Regions from separate parts of the Caballeronia sp. LZ034LL genome, predicted to be linked through region 3. Evidence: predicted binding sites of a transcription regulator. Region 3 holds the regulator's gene; each other region holds the start of a gene.

Region 1 (7,208 bases), 880 kb from region 3:
AACCGCTGATTCTTCGATTCTTGTTTGAATGCCTTGCGACCGCGTGAGCGCGTGCGCTGCACGAGGCGAACTATGTCTCCCGCCTGTCTTTCGGGTCCGCTTGCTCGCTGGTTTGCGCGCTTGCATCATGCGTGGCGACCGTGGGTTCTTTTTCTGCCGGCGCGTACCCGAACCAGCGCGGGTAGTGTTCCTTGACCGCGGGGCCGTCGAAGCGCAACGCGTGACAGCGGCCGAGCTGGAACGGCGGCTCTTCGGGCGCGCTGCCGCCGGACGCGTTGGCGTCGGACCGCTTGAAGGGGTTGCCGTTCTCGATCTTCCAGACGTCGCCCGCGAAGGCCTGGACGGCCGCGGTCGGCAGCACGCCGCACAGTTCCGTGAGATGCGTGCAGCCGGCTGTGCCGCGCAGCACCTGATTGGCTTCGCGGCGGAAATCCTGCAGGAGGTTGAGGCCGATGAGCTTGCGGTAGGCCGTGTTGGACTCGGCGCACAGACCGCCATAGGGCGACCAGTCGGACGATGCTTCGGCGCCGACGATGGTGCAATTGCGGTCGATGGTGATGCGCAGCCAGAGTTCATGGATCGGCAGGCCGAGCGGCCGGACGCCCGTCGCGAGGGTGAAGTCGCGCGGCTTCTCATCGGTCAGACAGGCTTCGATATCCCACAGACCGTCTTCGCGCTCGAAGGCTTCCAGCCGAATTGCGCGTCGATGGCGCAAGTGTCGGGGAGCGGGAGGCGAAAGAGGCATGCTGGAAGTGAGCCGGTACGGAGAAAACCGTGCGATTTTAGCATATTGGGTATTTCCAGCCGGACATGCCCCGAGCACGGGTGCATGCGTGTGCGCCGTGTGGCGCGATGCGGGTTCGAGCGGCGTGCTCAGTCGTCGACGATCTCTTCGCTCCAGTCCTCGTCGCCGCCCTTCAGGATCTTGCCGATCGTGCCGCCGGAGAAACCCCGCGCCGCCAGGAAGCGCGCTTGCCGGGCGCGTTCGGCGGGCGTGTCCGGCAAGGTGCCGTACTTCTTCTCCCAGACGGCGCGGGCGCGGTCGGTCTCGGTTTGCGCGAGCTTGTCGGCGGTCTCGCTGATGAGCGACTCGCCGACCGCATGGCGCTTCAGTTCGTTGATGATCCGGCTGCCGCCCATGCGCGCGGCCCGCCGATGCACGACGCTTTCCACGAAGCGTTCGTTCGACAGCCAGCCGTCGCGCTCCAGGTCGTCCAGCACGGTGTCGAGGGAATCGGTTTCGCTGACATACGGACTCAACTTTCGCGACAACTCGGCCCGGCTGTACTCGCGACGCGACAGCGCCGCGAGCGCACGCCCTTTCAACGAGCGCTTCGGACGCCTTGGGTCGTTCGCTTCGGCAACCGAAGTCTTGCGAGTGCGCTGGCTCGTGCGGGTAAACACGGCGTCTTCCGCCGCAGCCGATGGTGCTTCGGCCGGCGCGCATTGCTCGAATGGCTCGAACGGGTCGGCGTCTTCGAAGGGGTCTGTGAAGGAGGGAGGCGCGGGCTGAGCGAGCCGGGGTGCGGACGCGGACGGCGGCTCGACGGGAGCGGGCGTGCGTTTGGCGCGCTGTGCCGGGGGCTGCTCGGTCGCCTGCTTCAGCAGCGCGCGAGCGTGTGCGAGACGCGTTGAACGGGGGGTTGCGTCGGTTGGATCGGATTGAGCTTGGGATGCGTTCGAGATGTCCGATCCCGAAGCTGGCTCGTCCGACCGACCGCCCATGCTTGCCCCGGAAACGCGACGCGCCGACGCGAAAGACCTTTTCGCGTCGGCGCGTTTTTTGTCACCGCGTGGGAATGTGCTCTTGGGCGAGACTCCGCGCCGTTCGCTGCTTCTTTCGTAGCGATCGACGGATGCGCAACCTTCCTCGGTTGCCTCATCCGCCAGACCGGGCTCCGAACCAGCCTCCGAATCAGCCTTCGAAGCCGTCTTCGAACCGGGCCGGCGCCTGAGCATCGTCCTTCAGGCTCGACGCTTATTCGTCGTCGGCCACTTCGGCCTTGACGGCGACCACTTCACCCAGCGCAGCCACGCCCAGCGATTCACGGATCTTGTTCTCGATCTCGCGTGCGATGTCCGGATTCTCGCGCAGGAATTCACGCGCGTTGTCCTTGCCCTGACCGATCCGCTCGCCGTTATAGCTGTACCAGGCGCCGGCCTTGTCGACCAGCTTGGCCTGCACGCCCAGGTCGATGATTTCGCCCTGACGCGAGATGCCTTCACCGTACAGGATGTCGAAGATGGCTTCGCGGAACGGCGGCGCGACCTTGTTCTTCACGACCTTGACGCGCGTTTCATTGCCGATGACTTCGTCGTTCTTCTTGATCGAGCCAATGCGGCGGATATCCAGGCGCACGGACGAGTAGAACTTGAGCGCATTGCCGCCGGTGGTGGTTTCCGGGTTGCCGAACATCACGCCGATCTTCATGCGGATCTGGTTGATGAAGATGACCAGGCAGTTCGTGCGCTTGATGGTGCCGGTCAGCTTGCGCAGCGCCTGCGACATCAGACGCGCCTGCAAACCCGGCAGCGAATCGCCCATTTCGCCTTCGATTTCCGCCTTCGGCACGAGGGCCGCCACGGAGTCGATGACGATCATGTCGATGGAACCGGAGCGCACCAGTGCGTCCGCGATTTCGAGTGCCTGCTCGCCCGTGTCCGGCTGCGAGATCAGCAGTTCCGGCACGTTCACGCCGAGCTTGCCTGCGTACTGAACGTCGAGCGCGTGTTCCGCGTCGATGAAGGCCGCCGTGCCGCCGAGCTTCTGCATTTCGGCAACTACCTGCAGCGTGAGCGTGGTCTTGCCCGATGATTCCGGACCGTAGATTTCCACCACACGGCCGCGCGGCAAACCGCCGACGCCGAGCGCGATGTCCAGACCGAGCGAACCGGTGGACACCACCTGAATGTCTTCGACCGCCTCACCTGCGCCGAGCCGCATGATCGACCCTTTGCCGAATTGCTTTTCGATCTGCGAGAGCGCGGCGGCCAGGGCCTTGCTCTTCTCCGCAGTCATTCCAGCCGGGCCTTTCTTGCTTTCTTCCATGAATCGTCCTTTGCTATGATGAACGGCGTCTGAGGCAGTGTTCACGGGCATTTCCGCTGCTCGAACGAGCTTCTCGAAAGGCCTTTTCACACGCACGCAGAGACTGTATAAAAAAACAGTAGTTTTTGCAAGCGGGTAACAACGCGGCGCTGCTTTTTTTCCGCGCCACGCGAGTCGCACACCCTGCGCAAGAACCGCGACACACCTGGAGACCGCCGCGCCGGGCGACATTCGGTGCCGGCAATGCCGCTGCGCTTCGCCGCGCATGCGGGCGTACCAAGGCGCACACGACGATGCGAATCCTCATTGCCGAAGACGACAGCATACTCGCGGACGGTCTCGTCCGATCACTCCGCCAATCGGGCTATGCCGTTGATCATGTGAAGCATGGCGTCGAGGCGGATACCGCCCTTTCGCTCCAGACTTTCGACCTCCTGATCCTCGATCTCGGCCTGCCGCTGATGCCCGGCCTGGAGGTGCTGCGCCGCCTGCGCGCACGCAATTCGCAGATGCCCGTGCTGATCCTCACCGCCGCCGACAGCGTCGACGAACGCGTCAAGGGACTCGACCTCGGCGCGGATGACTATATGGCCAAGCCGTTCGCGCTCAACGAGCTCGAAGCGCGCGTGCGCGCGCTGACGCGGCGCGGCGCGGGCGGCGGCCCGACGGTCGTGAAGCATGGCGCGTTGAGCTTCGATCAGGTCGGGCGCATCGCGACGATCGGCGAGCAGGTCATCGACCTGTCCGCGCGCGAGCTCGGCGTGCTCGAAGTGCTGCTGCAGCGAAGCGGCCGGCTCGTGTCGAAGGAACAGCTCGTCAATCATCTGTGCGAGTGGGGCGAGGAAGTGAGCAACAACGCCATCGAGGTCTACGTGCACAGGCTGCGCAAGAAGATCGAGCCGAGCGGCGCGAAGATCATCACGGTACGCGGACTCGGTTACACGCTGGAGAAAGCGGGCGCGTCGCCGAACGGCGCGGGCCCGCAGCCGCCGGCCGATCCGATGCCCGCCAGCCATCACTACAAGTAGGCGGCATGGCGTCGTCGGCTTCCACCGAATCGCGCGCGCCGAAGCCATCCGCTGAAGCCTCCGCCGACTCCGACACCCAGCGCGACGCGCGCTACGCCAACCCGTTCGCGCCGCCCGACGAGCTCGAGCCCGATGCGCACGCGCATCCGCGCTCGCTCTTCGGCGAGATTCTCGACTGGATGCTGGCCCCGCTGCTGCTGCTCTGGCCGATGAGCATCGCGGTCACGTATCTCGTCGCCAAATCGATCGCCAACGGGCCCTTCGATCGCGCGCTCGAAGCCGACGCCTACGTGCTGGCGCGGCAGATCCAGCCGGTCAACGGCGTCGCGGAGTTGCGCCTGCCCGACGCCACCCGCGATTTCCTGCGCGCCGACAACGTCGACAGCGTGTTCTTCCAGGTGCTCGGCACGCGCGGCGAGCTCGTCGGCGGCGACCGCGACATGCCGCTGCCGCACGACGATGACCGGCCGCAGCCCGGCATCGTCGAATTCCGCGACGACGTGCTGCGCGGCAACGACATCCGCGTTGCGTACACGACGGTGGATCTGCCCGGACTCGCGCCCGGACGCGATCCGGCGAGCACTCAGCCGGTGCTGGTGCAGGTCGCCGAGACGCTGGACAAGCGCAGCCAGCTCGCCAACGACATCATCAAGGGCGTGATCCTGCCGCAGTTCGTGATCCTGCCGCTCGCGATCATCCTGGTGTGGTTCGGACTGTCGCGCGGGCTTGCGCCGCTGCATGCGCTGCAATCGAACATCCGGGCGCGCCGTCCGGACGATCTCTCTCCGCTGGAAGCGGACCGCGCCCCGCCCGAGATCGCGCCGCTGGTCGCCTCGTTCAACGATCTGCTCACGCGGCTCGAACAGAACATGGAGTTCCAGAAGCGTTTCATCGCCGATGCCGCGCATCAGATGAAGACGCCGCTCGCGGGCTTGCGCATGCAGGCCGAGTTCGCGATGCGCCAGGAGGTGCCGGCGGAAGTGCAGCGCTCGCTGGAACAGATCGCGACGAGCTCCGAACATGCCGCCCGCCTCGTCACGCAACTTCTGGCGCTGGCGCGCGCGGAGAATCGCGCGGCGGGCGGGATCTTTGCGCGCATCGAGCTGACGGCGCTCGCGCGGCTCGCGGTGCGCGACTGGGTGCAGCCCGCGCTCGCCAAGGGCATGGACTTGGGCTACGAGGAGCCGCCTCATCCGGTGGAGGTGGAAGGCAATGTCGTGATGCTGCGGGAGATGCTCTCGAACCTGATCGACAACGCGATCCGCTACACGCCCGCGGGCGGACGCATTACCGTGCGCGTGAGGGCGGACGAGGACGACCTCGATCTCGTGCATCTCGAAGTAGAGGACTCGGGGCTGGGCATTCCGGCGGCGGAACGCGAGCGCGTGGTGGAGCGCTTCTACCGGATTCTCGGGCGCGAAGGCGACGGCAGCGGGCTGGGACTGGCGATCGTCAAGGAGATCGCGACGATGCATGGCGGCACGCTCGCGATCGAAGATCACGTGTATCAGGACAGTCCCAGGTTGGCCGGAACCCTGGTGCGAGTCAGTCTCCAGCGGGTTTATCCTGCCCGGGACAAACCCTGAGCGTCAGGATCGAGTCTTCCTTGCTCGGGCGCTCGAAGCCCGACGTTGCCCGAAATTAAACGATCGTTTGCACCACGATCCCGTCAAATCGCTGTGTTCAGCCAGCAAAAGCACCTCTGAAGGCCTGACGCCGCGCGTCAGAACGCCGTAAGTTTTCGTTCCAATAATCGTTGCACCGGAGCCGCCCAGTCGCGGACCGACGTATTCGAAAAATCAAATCAGGACAGGAGGCGGTACATGGCTACGGTTGAAGGGCGCGTTTCGCACGCACCGATGACGGCAGAGGAAAAGAAGGTCATCTTCGCTTCGTCGCTCGGGACGGTGTTCGAGTGGTACGACTTCTATCTGGCGGGTTCGCTCGCCGTCTACATCAGCAAGACCTTCTTCTCGGGCGTGAACCCGACAGCCGGCTTCATCTTCACCCTGCTCGGCTTCGCGGCGGGCTTCGCGGTGCGCCCGTTCGGCGCGATCGTGTTCGGGCGGCTCGGCGACATGGTCGGACGCAAGTACACGTTCCTCGTGACGATCGTGATCATGGGCCTGTCGACGTTCCTGATCGGCTTCCTGCCGGGTTACGCGACCATTGGCATCGCGGCGCCGGTCATCTTCATTGCGATGCGTCTGTTGCAGGGCCTCGCGCTCGGCGGCGAGTACGGCGGCGCGGCCACCTATGTGGCGGAGCACGCGCCCTCGAACAAGCGCGGCGCGTGGACGGCGTGGATCCAGACCACGGCGACGCTCGGCCTGTTCATCTCGCTGATCGTGATTCTCGCGGTGCGCACGGCGGTCGGTGAGGAACAGTTCGGCGCATGGGCGTGGCGCATCCCGTTCCTCGTGTCGATCCTGTTGCTTGCCATTTCGGTGTGGATCCGAATGAAGCTGCATGAATCGCCGGTGTTCGAGCGCATCAAGGCCGAAGGCAAGACCTCGAAAGCGCCGCTCACCGAAGCATTCGGCGAGTGGAAGAACCTGAAGATCGTGCTGCTGGCGCTGTTCGGTCTGACGGCGGGCCAGGCGGTCGTGTGGTACACGGGCCAGTTCTATTCGCTGTTCTTCCTCACCCAGACGCTCAAGGTGGACGGCACCAGCGCGAACATCATGGTTGCGGTGGCGCTGCTGATCGGCACGCCGTTCTTCGTGTTCTTCGGGTCGCTGTCGGACCGCATCGGACGCAAGCCGATCATCATGGCCGGCTGCCTGATCGCCGCGCTCTCGTTCTTCCCGCTGTTCAAGGCGCTCGCCCACTACACGAATCCGACGCTCGAGGCCGCGACGCTCAAGTCGCCGATCGTCGTGATCGCCAATCCGGACGAGTGCTCGTTCCAGTTCAATCCGGTGGGCACGTCGAAGTTCACGTCGTCGTGCGATATCGCGAAGGGCGCGCTGTCAAAGGCCGGCCTGAACTATGAGAACGTGGCGGCGCCGGCCGGCACGCTGGCGCAGATCAAGGTGGGCGAAACGGTCGTCAACACCTATGACGGCAAGGGCGCCGACGCCAAGGCCCAGGGCGCCGCGTTCGACAAGACGCTCGCCGGCACGCTGAAG
Region 2 (7,208 bases), on a different contig from region 3:
CCGACGGGCTGGCGCACTTTTTACCGCGGCGCCTGGCGCCCTAGTGTTCTACATGTTGCCTTCCCTACCGGAATCCCCGCGAATGTCGCCTAAAATCGAACCGGCAGAACCCGCGCCCGCAGGCGCGCCCCGTTCCTTCCGGAGACGGCAGACTCGCATGATCAAATCGCTGAAAAACCAGCTGGTGATTGCGCTCGGCATTCTCGTGACCGTGATCGGCGTGATCCAGGGCGTGAGTTCCTACAAGCTGAGCCAGGCCGGGACGAACGCGCTGCTCGACACGCGCCTCGTGCAGGTGGCGACGCGCATGCGCGACGGTTTCGCCGAAGGCATTCCCGCCAATCCGTCGCGCGGCAGTCAGGACGACCGCGACGTGGTCGTGGTCGTGTGGAAGCCGGGCGAGGCGGTGCCGTTCCGCACCACCGAGCCTTCGCTGCGCTTTCCGCGCGATGCAACCCCCGGCTTCTCCAACGTGGTCGCGAACAGCGAGCATTGGCGCATCTACACGCGCCGCGAGCCGACCATGACGATCCAGGTCGCCCAGCGCGCGTCGGTGCGCCACGACCTGACCGAAGAAACCGCCACCCTCGCGCTGTGGCCCACGGTCGTGCTGCTGCCGCTGGTGTGGATCCTGGTCGCGCTGGTCGTGCGCCGCTCGCTGCGGCAACTGAACGAGCTGGGCCGCGAGGTGCAGGGCATCGACACGAGCCATCTCCAGCCGCTGTCGCTGGTCGGCGTGCCGACCGAGATCAAGCCCTTCATCGAGTCGATCAACACGATGATCGAACGTCTTGCGGGCGCCATCGACAAGGAGCGCAAGTTCATCGCCGACGCCGCCCACGAGCTGCGCACGCCGCTCACCGCGCTGCAGTTGCAGGCGGACAATCTGGCGCCGCATATCGCTCCAGGCAATCAGGAGCGCTTCCAGGAACTGCGCAAGGGCATCGCGCGCAGCGGCAAGCTGATCGCGCAATTGCTGCGTCTGGCGCGCGCCGATGCGCCCGTGAACGGCGCCGCGCCGCTCGCACGCGTGGACCTGTCGGAAGTCGTGACGGGCGCGGTCGCCGATGTCCTGCCGATCGCCATCGCCCGTGGCCTCGATATCGGCGCCGAGGAGATGGTGAGCGCGCACGTCCGCGCCATCGAGACGGACCTCGGCATGGCGGTGAAGAACCTGGTGTCGAATGCGGTGCGCTATACGCCCGATGGCGGCACCATCGACCTGCGCATGCGGCGCGACGGCGAACGGGTGTGGATCGACGTGATCGATACCGGGCCGGGCATCGACGAGGCCTTGCTGCCGCGCGTCTTCGACCGCTTCTTTCGGGCCTGTCCGGATATCGAGGGCAGCGGGCTGGGGCTGTCGATCGTCAAGGCGATTGCCGCGCGCTACGGCGGCGATGTCACGCTGCGCAACCGCGATGACGGGCAATCGGGCATCGTCGCGTCGATTGGCTTCGTGACCGAGGCCGTCACCGAAAGCGTAGCCGCGCCCGATTCCGTCTGTGCCTGAACGAGACGGCGCAATTTGCGCCGATTACAATGCATTCGCTGCGGGACACGCGGGGTTTGATCGTCCCGTTGCGATGCCGGCGCGCGAGGCGCGTCATTCCTGTCCGCATGGCGGCGCCGTGCGGTCCGTTGGGTTTCACGGGGGCGGGGCAGAGCATGCGCATTCTTCTCATCGAAGACGACATCCAGATCGGCACGAGCCTCATGCGGGCCTTGAAGGACGCGGACTATGCCGTCGACTGGGTGCGTGACGGCCAGGCCGGCCGCGAGGCGCTGGGCGCCGCCGACTACACCGTGGTGCTGCTCGATCTCGGCCTGCCGGGCATGGGCGGTATCGAACTGCTGCGGCAGGCGCGCTCGGCCGGCAACGCGACGCCGGTGCTGATCCTCACCGCGCGCGACGATCTCGATACGCGCGTCCAGGGCCTCGATCTCGGCGCCGACGACTACCTGCTCAAACCCTTCGACATGCCGGAACTGCTCGCGCGCATCCGCGCGGTGCTGCGCCGCAAGGCGGGCTACGCGGTGTCCCGTCTCGGCGACGATTCCATCAACCTCAATCTCGACCAGCGCACGCTCACCTGCGGCGAGACGTCGGGCGTGCTGTCGGCGCGGGAATTCGCGCTGATGCATGCGCTGCTCGAACGCCCCGGCACCATCTTTTCGCGCGACCAGCTGGAAGACCGGCTGTACGGCTGGGGCAAGGAAGTGGAGAGCAACGCCGTGGACGTGCTCATCCATTCCGTGCGCAAGAAGTTCGGCGCGAGCGTGATTCGCAACGTGCGCGGGCTCGGCTGGACCGTGATGCTCGGACAGGCCGGCCACGAGGACACCAAGTAACGCACGGTGGCACGCGCAGGTTTCAGCGCCCGTCGCCGTGATGCCCGATCTCGCCGCAAAAGTGCATGCTGTACGAATGATCCTGTTCCTCGACCTGGCGCATGCGGCGTTCGAGATCGGCGAGATCGGTGGATGAGGACAGATAGTCTTCCTGCGCGTCGTGGCTGGAAAAAAAGCTGCCGAGTGACTTCGAGAAACGTTCGAACATGATGGACTCCCGTCGTGATTAACGGCCTGTACCGCGGGCCGACAAGAGCAGAGTAGGCCGCGTCCATTAGCGAAGAATGAGCGCGCGCGGGCACGCGCAATGCGCTTTCCATGGCATGCCTGATTGACATGGATGAGCGTTCGCCAGCGCACTGTCGGCGGGGCTGTGCAGCGTGAACGCACTGCCGCGCCGCACCATCCCGTGATATCGTCTTTCATACGGTTTCAAAGCGGGTTTTAAATCGGCATGCCGCGCGCTTTGCGTGTCAGTCGATCGTCTTCGTGAAGGCCGCCATGAACGATGTGCCCCGTACCCTCAGTGCCCGCGACCGCATCGAGTTGCTCTGCTGGCTCACGTGCGGCAGTCTCGGCGCGTTCTACCTCAACGGCGTCTGGCCGGCCGCCACCTTCCACGTGCAGGCGGCGCACAAGTGGCTGGACCGGCATCAGCGTCTGGCCGACTGGCTGACCATCGCCAAACTCGCGGCCATCGCGCGCGACATCGCCACGCAGCATTGCGCGCTGCTCGAAGCGGACTGGGCGCGGGATGCCGTCGAAGAAATCCTCGACAGCGAAGACCTCAACTTTCAGTCGGATGTCGTGCGGCAGGTGTTCGACGATTGCCGCCGGGCGCTCGCGGAGAAGCGCACGCCGGAGTGAGTCACGCTCCTGGCCCGAGCGCTCAACGGGGAGGTTTGTCTTCCTTCGGATGGTGTGTAACGGGCATTTCCAGTGGGCGAACCCGCTGCCGTTTGACAGCCTCCCTAGCGCAAATCACTGTATGAATGTACAGTAACGCCATCCCTCGTTTTTGCAGCGCCGCGCAACGCGCACTCCCATGTTCCCTGCGTTGAAACCTGTCGTTTGCGCATCGGACGCGGCGTACCGGCCGCGCCGATGAACCCGCAAGCTCCGCATCCGGCGCCGCGCCGCATCGCGCATCTCGACATGGATGCGTTCTTCGCATCGGTGGAGCTGTTGCGCTATCCCGAGCTGCGCGGCATGGCGGTGGTCGTGGGCGGCGGGCGCAGCGCCACGCCGGAAACGCTGCCCGACGGCACGCGCCGTTTTCGGCGGCTGCGCGACTATGCGGGGCGGGGCGTCGTGACCACATCAACTTACGAAGCGCGCAAGTTCGGCGTGTTTTCCGCGATGGGCATGATGAAGGCCGCGCAACTCGCGCCCGACGCCATCCTGCTGCCCACCGATTTCGAGTCGTACCGCCATTACTCGCGGCTCTTCAAGGCGGCCGTCGCCACCTTTACGTCGCAGATCGAGAATCGCGGCATCGATGAAATCTATATCGATGTCGGCGACCTGGCCGGCGAGCCCGCCGAGATCGGCCGCCGCATGAAGGATGCCGTGCACGAGGCCACCGGGCTGACGTGTTCCATCTGCATCGCGCCGAACAAGCTGCTCGCGAAGATCGGCTCCGAGCTCGACAAGCCCGACGGCCTCACCATCCTGACGATGGACGACCTGCCTACCCGCATCTGGCCGCTCGCGGCGCGCAAGGTGAACGGCATCGGGCCGAAGGCGAACGAGCGGCTGGCGGCGCTCGGCATCCATACGGTGGGCGACATCGCCGCCGCCGATCCCGGCTTGCTGCAGACGCACTTCGGCCGCACCTATGCGGCGTGGCTCGCCCGCATTGCGCAAGGCGAGGACGACCGGCCCGTGGTCACCAGCTCCACGCCGAAGTCGATGAGCCGCGAAACCACCTTCGAACGCGATTTCCATCCGAAACAGGACCGCGCGACGTTGTCCGCCGAGTTCACCGCGCTCTGCACGCGCGTGGCCGACGATCTCCAGCGCAAGGGTTATGTCGGCCGCACGGTGGGCATCAAGCTGCGTTTCGACGACTTCCGCACCGTCACGCGCGACCTGACCGTGCCGGTCGCGACGGCCGATCCCGTCGAGATTCGCCGCGCCGCGACCGAATGCCTGAAGCGCATCGTGCTCGAACGGCGCATTCGTCTGCTCGGCGTGCGTGTCAGCGCGCTGGCGGGCCACGACGAGAGCGCGCCCGTCGAACCCATGCAGGTGGAGCTGCCGTTCGACGACGCGGGTGAATGAGGCGGCGTTTCCGGCTGATGACGCGGGCTTATGACGCGGGCAGATAAGCACATCGCAGATGCTTCGTTGTAGGGCGTCGTGCCGCGCGCTAGATTATTCGCTTCCCCGAAGTGAACGATGAAGTGACCGACTCGACCGTGAAGACCCTGACCACTTCTCAAGACGCCGACATTCAGGCATCCGCCGCCGATCAACCCATCGAGATCCGTCCATTCGATGCCCCGCTCGGCGCCGAAGTGCTCGGGCTCGATCTGTCGCGGCCATTGTCGGCAGCCGATTTCGCGCGCATCCATCGCGCGCACCTGGACTACCACGTGCTCGTGTTCCGCGACCAGCGCATCACGCCGGACGAGCAGGTGGCGTTCAGCAAGCGCTTCGGGCCGCTGCAGATCCACGTGCTGCATCAGTTCGGCCTGGCGGGCCATCCGGAAGTGCTGATCGTTTCGAACATCACCGAAAACGGCAAGCCGATCGGCCTGGGCGATGCCGGCCATTTCTGGCATTCGGACCTGTCGTACAAGGACAAGCCGAGCCTCGGCTCGCTGCTGCATGCGCAGGAGCTGCCGGCGGTCGGCGGCGACACGCTGTTCGCCAACCAGCATCTCGCGTGGGACAGCTTGCCGGCGCATCTGCAAAAAGCGGTGGAAGGGCGCGTGGCCGAGCATACCTATCTGGCCAAGTACGCCGAATTGCAGAAACGCAGCCCGTGGCGGCCGAATCTCTCGGCGGAACAGATTGCCCAGGTCAAGCCGGTGACGCATCCCGTCGTGCGGACGCATCCGGAAACGCAGCGCCGCGCGCTGTTCGTGAGCGAGCACTTCACCACGCGCGTGATCGGCTTGCCTGAAGACGAAAGCCAGTCCTTGCTCGCCGAACTCTTCGCGCACAGCACGCGGCCGGAGTTCATCTATCGCCATCAATGGCAGGCGCGCGACATGGTGTTCTGGGACAACCGCTCGGTGATGCATCTTGCGGCCGGCACGCCCGACGATCAGCGCCGCAAGCTGTATCGCACGACCATCGAAGGCGACGCGCCTTTCTGATCGGTCCGCTGCACACCAACCATTCAATTACGGGGTTTCATCGATGCAGTCTCGCAAAGGGAAGGGCGCGGCGCGCGCACTCGGCGCCGCGCTCGCGGTCCTGTTGGGCGTGACGTCTGCGGGCGCGCAGGCCGAGGGCACGCTGCGGGTCGCCGAGCAATTCGGCGTCGTCTATCTGCTGCTCAACGTCGCGCGCGACCAGAAGTTCATCGAGCAGGAAGGCAAGAAGGAAGGGCTCGATATCAAGGTCGAATGGGCGAAGCTCTCGGGCGGCGCGAGCGTCAACGACGCGCTGCTGTCTGGTTCCGTCGATATCGCGGCGGCCGGCGTCGGTCCGCTGCTGACCATCTGGGACCGCACGCATGGGCGTCAGAACGTGAAGGGCGTGGCGTCGCTGGGCAATTTTCCGTACTACCTCGTGTCGAACGATCCGCGCGTGAAGACCATCGCCGACTTCACCGACAAGGACCGCATCGCGGTGCCGGCGGTGGGCGTGTCGGTGCAATCGCGTGTGCTGCAATATGCCGCCGCGAAAACCTGGGGCGACAAGGCCTACGACCGTCTCGACAAGTACACGCAAGCCGTGCCGCACCCCGATGCCACCGCCGCAGTCATCGCGGGCGGCACGGAGATCAATGCGCACTTCGGCAATCCGCCGTTCCAGCAGCAGGAACTCGCGGGCAATCCGAAGGCGCACATCGTGCTCAATTCCTACGATGTGCTCGGCGGCCCGAGTTCCGCAACCGTGCTCTACGCCACCGAGAAGTTCCGCAACGACAACCCGAAGACGTATCGCGCGTTCGTTGCCGGTCTTGCCGATGCGGCGAACTTCATCACGCAGCATCCCGAACAGGCCGCCGATATTTATCTGCGCGTGAATCAGGCCCGGCTCGACCGCGACTTGCTGATCAAGGTCATCAAGGATCCGGCGGTGCAGTTCAAGGTGGCGCCGCAGAACACCTTTGGGCTTGCGCAGTTCATGCATCGGGTCGGCGTCATCAAGAACGAGCCGAAGTCGTGGCAGGACTACTTCTTCACCGATCCGGCGACGAAAAACGGCAGCTGAGACGGGCCGCGCGTTTATCGGCGGAGGTGGATTGGTTATGCGCAAAGATTGGTTCGTGTGCGGCGCGCGCGCCGCTATCGTAAGCGTTTGCCTCTTCAGCCTCACCGCACAATCCCCATGGCCGCCAATCCTCAAGCGTTGTATTCGCCGCCACCCGAAGCGCAGGCTTCGACGAGCGGCAAGCTGCTCAGCGTGGAGCACGTCTCGCTCGAATACCGCACGCGCGAACGGATCGTGCGAGCTACGCACGATGTCAGTTTCGATGTCTACGGCGCAGACCGCCTGGTGCTGCTCGGCCCGTCGGGCTGCGGCAAGTCGACCTTGCTGAAGGCGGTCGCGGGCTTCATCGAGCCGGTGGCGGGACGGATCGAAATTGGCGGGGAACGCGTGCGCGGGCCGGGTGCGGATCGCATTGTCGTGTTCCAGGAATTCGACCAGTTGCCGCCGTGGAAGACCGTCGTGCA
Region 3 (7,208 bases):
GACATGGCCTGCGGCCGCTTCGAGGATGCCGCGCGCGACATCCTTCAGGAAGGCGTCGACTGGTTGCGCGAGCGCGGTTTGCCGGCGCAGGGACACTTCGCGTTCGGTCATCCGATCGACGAGATCGCGGCACTCGCCGAACAGCTGAACGTGGATCTGGTGGTCGTCGGACACCGCTGCCGCAATGGGCTCGCGCGCTGGTGGATGGGCGCGGGCAACACGCCGCTGCTCGATCGCGTGAAGTGCAGCATTCTGGTCGCCGTGTGTCAGGCGGGTGAATCGACCGAGGCGGAAGAAGAGGCCGCCATGGCGGCTCGGCCTGCAAAAGCGGAAGCGGGCGCCTGAACAACACTTCAGCGACGCTTCAGCCGTCCAGATTCACCGCGACGAGCTTCCACGACACGAGGCCATCGCGGTGAAAGATGGCTGAATAACGGGCGTCGCCGGCGCCGTGCTGATAGGTCACGGCGAAGGTGTTCAAGTCGCGATAGCCCGCGGTGGTGGCAGGCGGTTTAGGCGCTGCTTCGGGTGCCGGGGCGACGCTGCCCGATGCCGGTGCTGCGGATGAAACCGCGGCTTCGTTGGTTCCGGCCGGCGGCGGGCGTTCACCGGGCGTGCCGCGCGGCGGGATGCCGTTGAGAATGGCCGCGACGCCGTCAGGCGTGGCATAGGTATCCACCAGCGGCCCGACCACTGCCGCGCCGATCATCGCGCCGATGATGGCGAGCGGATTGCCGCTCTTCTGGATGTCCACGCGCCGTGTAAGCAAGGCGGCGACCTGCTCCTTAAGGCTCGCGCGCAGCGCGGGATAATCGACATATTGGTTGACCGTCTGCGCGTCGCGCGCATCGGCTGCGCGCTTGAGGCGATTCAACGCGATATAGGGCGATGCATACACAAAGCCCAGCAGTCCGATGACGATCAGGACGACGAGCGCGGTCAGGATGGAGCGGGTAGTGCGGGACATGCGGTGAAAGGGCCTCGAGCGGAACGTGAATTCCGATTGACCGCGCAAGGGCCCGATAAATCCCGCGAACCCGAATTCAGCGTTGGCCGGACCCGGCTTACGCGAGGATCCCGCCCGCCAGTCCGGCGCTTTCCTCCGCGATGCAGCGGTCGATCATGCGCGACACTTCATCGATCTTGCCGACCAGGATCACACGCGATTGTCCGCGATACACGCGCACAGGGGCGCGTTCCGCTGCTTCCGCGTGCACGGCGCTGTTCAGCGAAACCCGCGCAAACGCCGGCTGACGCGACGGCAGTGCCGGCATGTCAGTCTCGAAGAGATCCGGCGTGGTTTCGGCGCGCGGCATGCCGCACGAAATCAGCGTGCGCAGATGACGCAGACGGCCGAATTGGCGGAAGGGCAACAAGCGGGCAAAACGTTCCATGGTGACTCTCCAGACGATAGGGCGCACAGCGGCCCACCGCGAACAGTGGCCGTCATGCTGGTTTTTTCGGTTGAACGCCCGGGTGAGCGTCGCTGCGGTTGGTGAGTTGATATTCCGCTATTACCAGGACATTTCTTGTCTCAGTGAGACAGGCGGAACATAGAAATTTCTAATCTTTTCTGAGACTTGGTCTTATCAGGTCTCACCAACGCGTATGCCGGAATGTCAGAACTCGCCGGAACGAATCAGGCCGACCGCAATGCCTTCGAGCGCGAACTCGCCGCTGCCGGAGCGCACGAAAATATTCTCGTAGTCCGGATTTTCGGCGATCAGCTCGACGCCATCGCGATGACGCTTCCAGCGCTTCACCGTCACGTCGTCGCCCAGACGCGCGACCACGATTTGCCCGTCCTTCGCTTCGGTGCGCTTCTGCACGGCGAGCAGGTCGCCGTCGAGAATGCCCGCGTCGCGCATGGACAGCCCGCGTACCTTCAGCAGGTAGTCCGGCTTGCTCGAAAACAGCGCCGGGTCGCAGGCGTAATGCTGCGAGATGTGCTCCTGCGCGAGGATGGGACTACCGGCCGCCACCCGGCCGACCAGCGGCAGCGAGAGCTGCATGATGCTCGCATGCGGCAGCGTGAACTGATGCGGCACGTCTTCCGGCCGCTCGATGCGCGCCGAGTCGCTCAGCAGGCGAATGCCGCGCGACGAGCCCGCCGCGAGTTCGATCACGCCCTTGCGCGCCAGCGCCCGCAAATGCTCCTCGGCCGAATTGGCCGAACTGAAGCCGAGTTCGGCGGCGATCTCGGCGCGCGTGGGCGGGAAGCCCGTACGCTCGATCGCGCGCTGGATCAGCTCGAACACCTGCTGCTGCCGCGCGGTGAGTTTGGATGTCTTGTTCACTGGCTCGGACCCCTGGGGCACTGTATGGATGGACAGGTGACTGTATTTTTATACAGTATTCCGCGCTTTTCAAGCTTTACTTTAAGTTCGGTCGTGCAGGCCCCCGGCGAGCGCGCTGAAGCACCAGCCATCCTTTCCACGTAGAGGAATAAGCTTCTTAGCAGTTTCACGTATAAAAAAGTGACAAACGATTATTTCTAATCATATAGACGCCTCGTTAGACTGATTCCGTCAATTCGATAAGACGGAGAACGGGGAATGCAAAGCTTGAAATGGGGATTGGGTCGGGGCGCGCGACGCCTGCTTGCGGCGGCGGCGCTGACGGCGGCGGGGATCGGCATGGCGGCGTCCGCGAGCGCGGAGACATCGTTCCTGAACGTGTCCTACGATCCGACGCGCGAGCTCTATCAGGACTTCAATCAGGCCTTCGCGAAGAAGTGGAAGGCCGAGACGGGCGAGACCGTCACCTTCAAGCAGTCGCACGGCGGCTCCGGCGGCCAGGCGCGCGCGGTCCTCGACGGTCTGCAGGCCGACGTCGTCACCCTTGCACTGGCGTACGACATCGACGCCCTTGCGGGCAAGGGCCTCGTCAACGCGGACTGGCAGAAACGCCTGCCGGACAATGCGTCGCCGTACACCTCGACCATCGTGTTCCTGGTGCGCAAGGGCAATCCGAAGCACATCAAGGACTGGGACGACCTGGCGAAGCCGGGCGTGTCGATCGTCACGCCGAATCCCAAGACCTCGGGCGGCGCGCGCTGGAACTATCTGGCCGCGTGGGCGTATGCGCAGCACAAGCCGGGCGGCAACGAGCAGACCGCGAAGGACTTCGTGACGAAGCTCTACAAGAATGCGGGCGTGCTCGATTCCGGCGCGCGCGGCGCAACGACGAGCTTCGTGCAGCGCGGTCAGGGCGACGTGCTGATCGCGTGGGAGAACGAGGCGTTCCTGTCGCTGAAGGAATTCGGTCCGGAGAAGTTCGAGATCGTGGTGCCGTCGGTGAGCATCCTGGCGGAGCCGCCGGTCGCGGTGGTGGACAAGGTCGTCGACAAGCACGGCACGCGCAAGCTCGCCGAGGCCTATCTCAAGTATCTGTATAGCGACGAAGGCCAGCAGATTGCCGCGCGCAATTTCTATCGGCCGCGTTCGACGACGGTGCCGGCCGAGCTCACGAAGCAGTTTCCGAAGCTGAAGCTCTACACCATCGACGACACGTTCGGCGGCTGGGCCAAGGCGCAGAAGACCCACTTTGCCGACGGCGGCGTTTTCGACTCGATCTATCAGCCGCAATAAGGACAGGTTCCGACGACGCGGCGCACTCATGACGCCGCGCGTCGCTCATGCAGTACCCGGCAGCACGCGCCTCCCCCGGCGCAGAAGGAAGACTCAAGGAAGACTCACGGATGACGACCCTCACATTCAGGAAGCCGAGCGCCTTGCCCGGCTTCGGCCTGACCCTCGGCATCACGCTGGCTTACCTGAGCCTCGTGGTGCTGATTCCGCTTGCGGCCACCTTCGCGAAAACCGCGACGCTCGACTGGGCCCAGTTCGTCCGCGCGGTCACGTCGCCGCGCGTGCTGGCCTCGTACCGGCTGACCTTCAGCGCGGCCCTCGGCGGCGCGCTCATCAACGCCGTGTTCGGCTTTCTCGTCGCGTGGGTGCTGGTGCGCTACACGTTCCCGTTCAAGCGCATCGTCGATGCCATCGTCGACCTGCCGTTCGCGCTGCCCACGTCGGTCGCGGGCATCTCGCTCGCCGCGGTCTATGCGAGCAACGGCTGGGTGGGCCAGTATCTCGCGCCGCTCGGCATCAAGGTCGCCTTCACGCCGCTCGGCGTGCTGGTCGCGCTGACGTTCATCGGCTTGCCGTTCGTCGTGCGCACGGTGCAGCCGGTGCTGGAGGACTTCGAGCGCGAGCAGGAGGAAGCCGCCGCGTGCCTCGGCGCATCGCGCTGGCTGACGTTTCGCCGCGTGGTGCTGCCGTCGCTGTTGCCCGCCTTGCTGACGGGCTTCGCGCTCGCGTTCGCGCGTGCGCTCGGCGAATACGGCTCGGTGATTTTCATCGCCGGCAACGTGCCGATGAAGTCCGAGATAACGTCGCTCCTCATCATCACCAAGCTCGAACAATACGACTATGCCGGCGCCACGGCGCTCGCTGTCGTGATGTTGTGCGTGTCGTTCCTGATGCTGCTGCTCATCAACACCTTGCAGTGGTTCCTGCAACGGCGCACGAGCAAGACCGGCGCGGCGCCGGCACAGGTTGCGCAAGCGACGGCAGGAGAACCGGCATGAGCAAGGTCCTGCCATTGCAAACCGCGTCGCAGCGCGACACGCACACGCTCAATCCCGTCACCGAGCCGCGCGCGGTGCGCTGGCTGCTGACAGGCATCGCGCTCGCGTTCCTCGCGTTCTTTCTCGTGGTGCCGCTTGCCGCCGTGTTCGCGCAGGCCTTCGCCAAGGGCCTCGACTATTACTTCGAGTCGCTGAAGGACCCGGATGCGTGGTCCGCGATCAAGCTGACGCTCCTGACCGCCGCGATCGCCGTGCCGCTCAACCTCGTGTTCGGGCTGGCGGCTTCGTGGGCCATCGCGAAGTTCGAGTTTCGCGGCAAGGCGCTGCTGACGACGCTGATCGATCTGCCGTTCTCGGTGTCGCCGGTGATTTCGGGCCTCATCTACGTGCTGATGTTCGGCGCCCAGGGCTGGTTCGGCCCGTGGCTCGCCGCGCACGACGTGCAGATCATCTTCGCGGTGCCGGGCATCGTGCTCGCCACCATCTTCGTGACGTTCCCGTTCGTTGCGCGTGAATTGATCCCGCTGATGCAGGCGCAGGGCAACGAAGAAGAAGAAGCGGCGCATGTGCTGGGCGCATCGGGCTGGCAGATCTTCCGTCGCGTGACCCTGCCCAATGTGAAGTGGGGCCTGCTGTACGGCGTGATCCTCTGCAACGCGCGCGCGATGGGCGAGTTCGGCGCGGTCTCGGTGGTCTCCGGGCACATTCGCGGCCAGACCGACACCATGCCGCTGCACGTCGAAATCCTCTACAACGAATACAACTTCTCGGCGGCGTTCGCGGTGGCGTCGCTGCTTGCGCTGCTCGCGCTCGTGACGCTCGCGCTCAAGCTCCTCGCGGAGCGGCGCATGACGCAGTCCGTGAGCGAAGCCAAAGCCTCCGCCACCGCACAGAACTGACAGGCCGACATCATCATGAGCATCATCGTTCGCAATCTGCAAAAACGCTTCGGCGATTTCACCGCGCTTGACAACGTCTCGCTGGATTTTCCCGCCGGCGAACTGGTCGCGCTGCTCGGGCCGTCGGGCTGCGGCAAGACCACGCTGCTGCGCGTCATCGCGGGTCTCGAATTCGCCGATGCAGGGCAGGTCGTGCTGCATGGCGAGGACGTCGCGGAAGTGGGCGCGCGCGAGCGCCAGGTCGGCTTCGTGTTCCAGCATTACGCGCTGTTCCGGCACATGACGGTGTTCGAGAACGTCGCGTTCGGCTTGCGCGTGAAGCCCCGCCGCGAGCGCCCGAGCGAAGCCGTGATACGCGAGAAGGTGCATGAACTGCTCAAGCTCGTGCAGCTCGACTGGCTCGCGGAACGCTTTCCTTCGGAGCTGTCGGGCGGACAGCGGCAGCGCATTGCATTGGCGCGGGCGCTGGCTGTCGAGCCGAAGGTCCTGCTGCTCGACGAACCGTTCGGCGCGCTCGATGCCAAGGTGCGCAAGGAACTGCGCAGCTGGCTGCGGCGTCTGCACGACGACCTGCATATCTCGACGCTGTTCGTCACGCACGACCAGGAAGAAGCGCTCGAAGTGGCGGACCGCATCGTCGTGATGAATCACGGCCGCATGGAGCAGGTCGGCAGTCCGCAGGACGTGTACGATCATCCGCAGACCTCGTTCGTCTACGAGTTTCTCGGCGCGGCGAACCGCCTGCAAGGGCAGGTCGATGCCAACGGCTTCACCGCCGACGGCGCCGCGAGCCCGATCGCCGCGCAGGCTCATTTCAGCGGCCGCGCGCTCGCCTACGTCCGGCCGCACGATCTCGCGCTGTATCCGGCGGACGGCGCGCATCGCGACGGCATCACGGTCGGCGTGCGGCGCGTCGTGACGCTCGGCGGCTCGGTGCGCGTGGAGCTGGAGGGCAGCGCGGGCGGCGTGATCGAAGCGGAGCTGGATCGCGAGGCCTGGCGCGCGCTGCGGCTCGAGGTCGGCGACGGCGTGACCGCGGTGCCGCGCACGCTGCGCGTGTTTCCGGCGCAATGACAAACAGAACAAGCGATAAGAGCATCACGGAGAGACTCCCATGAACTTCCAGCAACTGCGTTTCGTGCGTGAGGCCGTGCGTCAGAACATGAATCTGACCGAAGTGGCCAACGTGCTGTACACGTCGCAATCGGGCGTGTCGAAACAGATCAAGGACCTCGAGGACGAACTCGGCGTCGATATCTTCGTGCGCCGCGGCAAGCGTCTCACCGGGCTGACGGAGCCGGGCAAGGAAGTGCATCAGCTGATCGAGCGCATGCTGCTCGACGCGGAAAACCTGCGGCGCGTGGCACGCCAGTTCGCGGATCAGGACAACGGCCATCTGGTCGTCGCGACCACGCATACGCAGGCGCGCTACGCGCTGCCCAAGGTGATCCGCCAGTTCACGGAAGTGTTTCCGAAGGTCCATCTCGCGCTGCGTCAGGGCAGCCCGCAGCAGATCGCGCAGATGATCATCAACGGCGAGGCGGACATCGGCATTTCCACAGAAGCGCTGGACCGCTATCCGGACATCGTCACGTTCCCGTGCTACTCGTGGCATCACACGGTGGTGGTGCCAAAGGATCATCCGCTGGTCGGGCGCGAGAATCTCTCGCTGGAGCACATCGCCGAATATCCGATCGTCACCTATGACACGGACTTCACCG

Evidence for each region. The regulator LexA, encoded in region 3, represses DNA repair genes until DNA is damaged. The targets are predictions, from matches to a motif close to ACTGTATNNNNATACAGT.
Region 1: a site for LexA is predicted at 3,152-3,169, ahead of recA (recombinase RecA). Genes of this name have one in related genera too.
Region 2: a site for LexA is predicted at 3,336-3,353, ahead of dinB (DNA polymerase IV). Genes of this name have one in related genera too.

The regions. Positions count from the first base shown of each region.
Region 1 covers NZ_JARUXR010000001.1:432,718-439,925, reverse strand. The annotation lists gene QCE83_RS02080 (DUF2889 domain-containing protein) at 71-745, opposite strand; gene recX (recombination regulator RecX) at 874-1,404, opposite strand; gene recA (recombinase RecA) at 1,979-3,049, opposite strand; gene QCE83_RS02065 (response regulator transcription factor) at 3,343-4,077, shown strand; gene QCE83_RS02060 (sensor histidine kinase N-terminal domain-containing protein) at 4,083-5,663, shown strand; gene QCE83_RS02055 (MFS transporter) at 5,901-7,208, shown strand, end outside.
Region 2 covers NZ_JARUXR010000004.1:321,064-328,271, forward strand. The annotation lists gene QCE83_RS28870 (ATP-binding protein) at 158-1,513, shown strand; gene QCE83_RS28875 (response regulator transcription factor) at 1,669-2,352, shown strand; gene QCE83_RS28880 (DUF3563 family protein) at 2,375-2,560, opposite strand; gene QCE83_RS28885 (hypothetical protein) at 2,854-3,219, shown strand; gene dinB (DNA polymerase IV) at 3,457-4,635, shown strand; gene QCE83_RS28895 (TauD/TfdA family dioxygenase) at 4,782-5,678, shown strand; gene QCE83_RS28900 (ABC transporter substrate-binding protein) at 5,722-6,744, shown strand; gene QCE83_RS28905 (ABC transporter ATP-binding protein) at 6,862-7,208, shown strand, end outside.
Region 3 covers NZ_JARUXR010000001.1:1,317,683-1,324,890, forward strand. The annotation lists gene QCE83_RS06105 (universal stress protein) at 1-345, shown strand, start outside; gene QCE83_RS06110 (DUF2939 domain-containing protein) at 365-967, opposite strand; gene QCE83_RS06115 (hypothetical protein) at 1,065-1,394, opposite strand; gene lexA (transcriptional repressor LexA) at 1,620-2,297, opposite strand; gene QCE83_RS06125 (sulfate ABC transporter substrate-binding protein) at 2,556-3,590, shown strand; gene cysT (sulfate ABC transporter permease subunit CysT) at 3,701-4,588, shown strand; gene cysW (sulfate ABC transporter permease subunit CysW) at 4,585-5,487, shown strand; gene QCE83_RS06140 (sulfate ABC transporter ATP-binding protein) at 5,503-6,561, shown strand; gene QCE83_RS06145 (CysB family HTH-type transcriptional regulator) at 6,602-7,208, shown strand, end outside.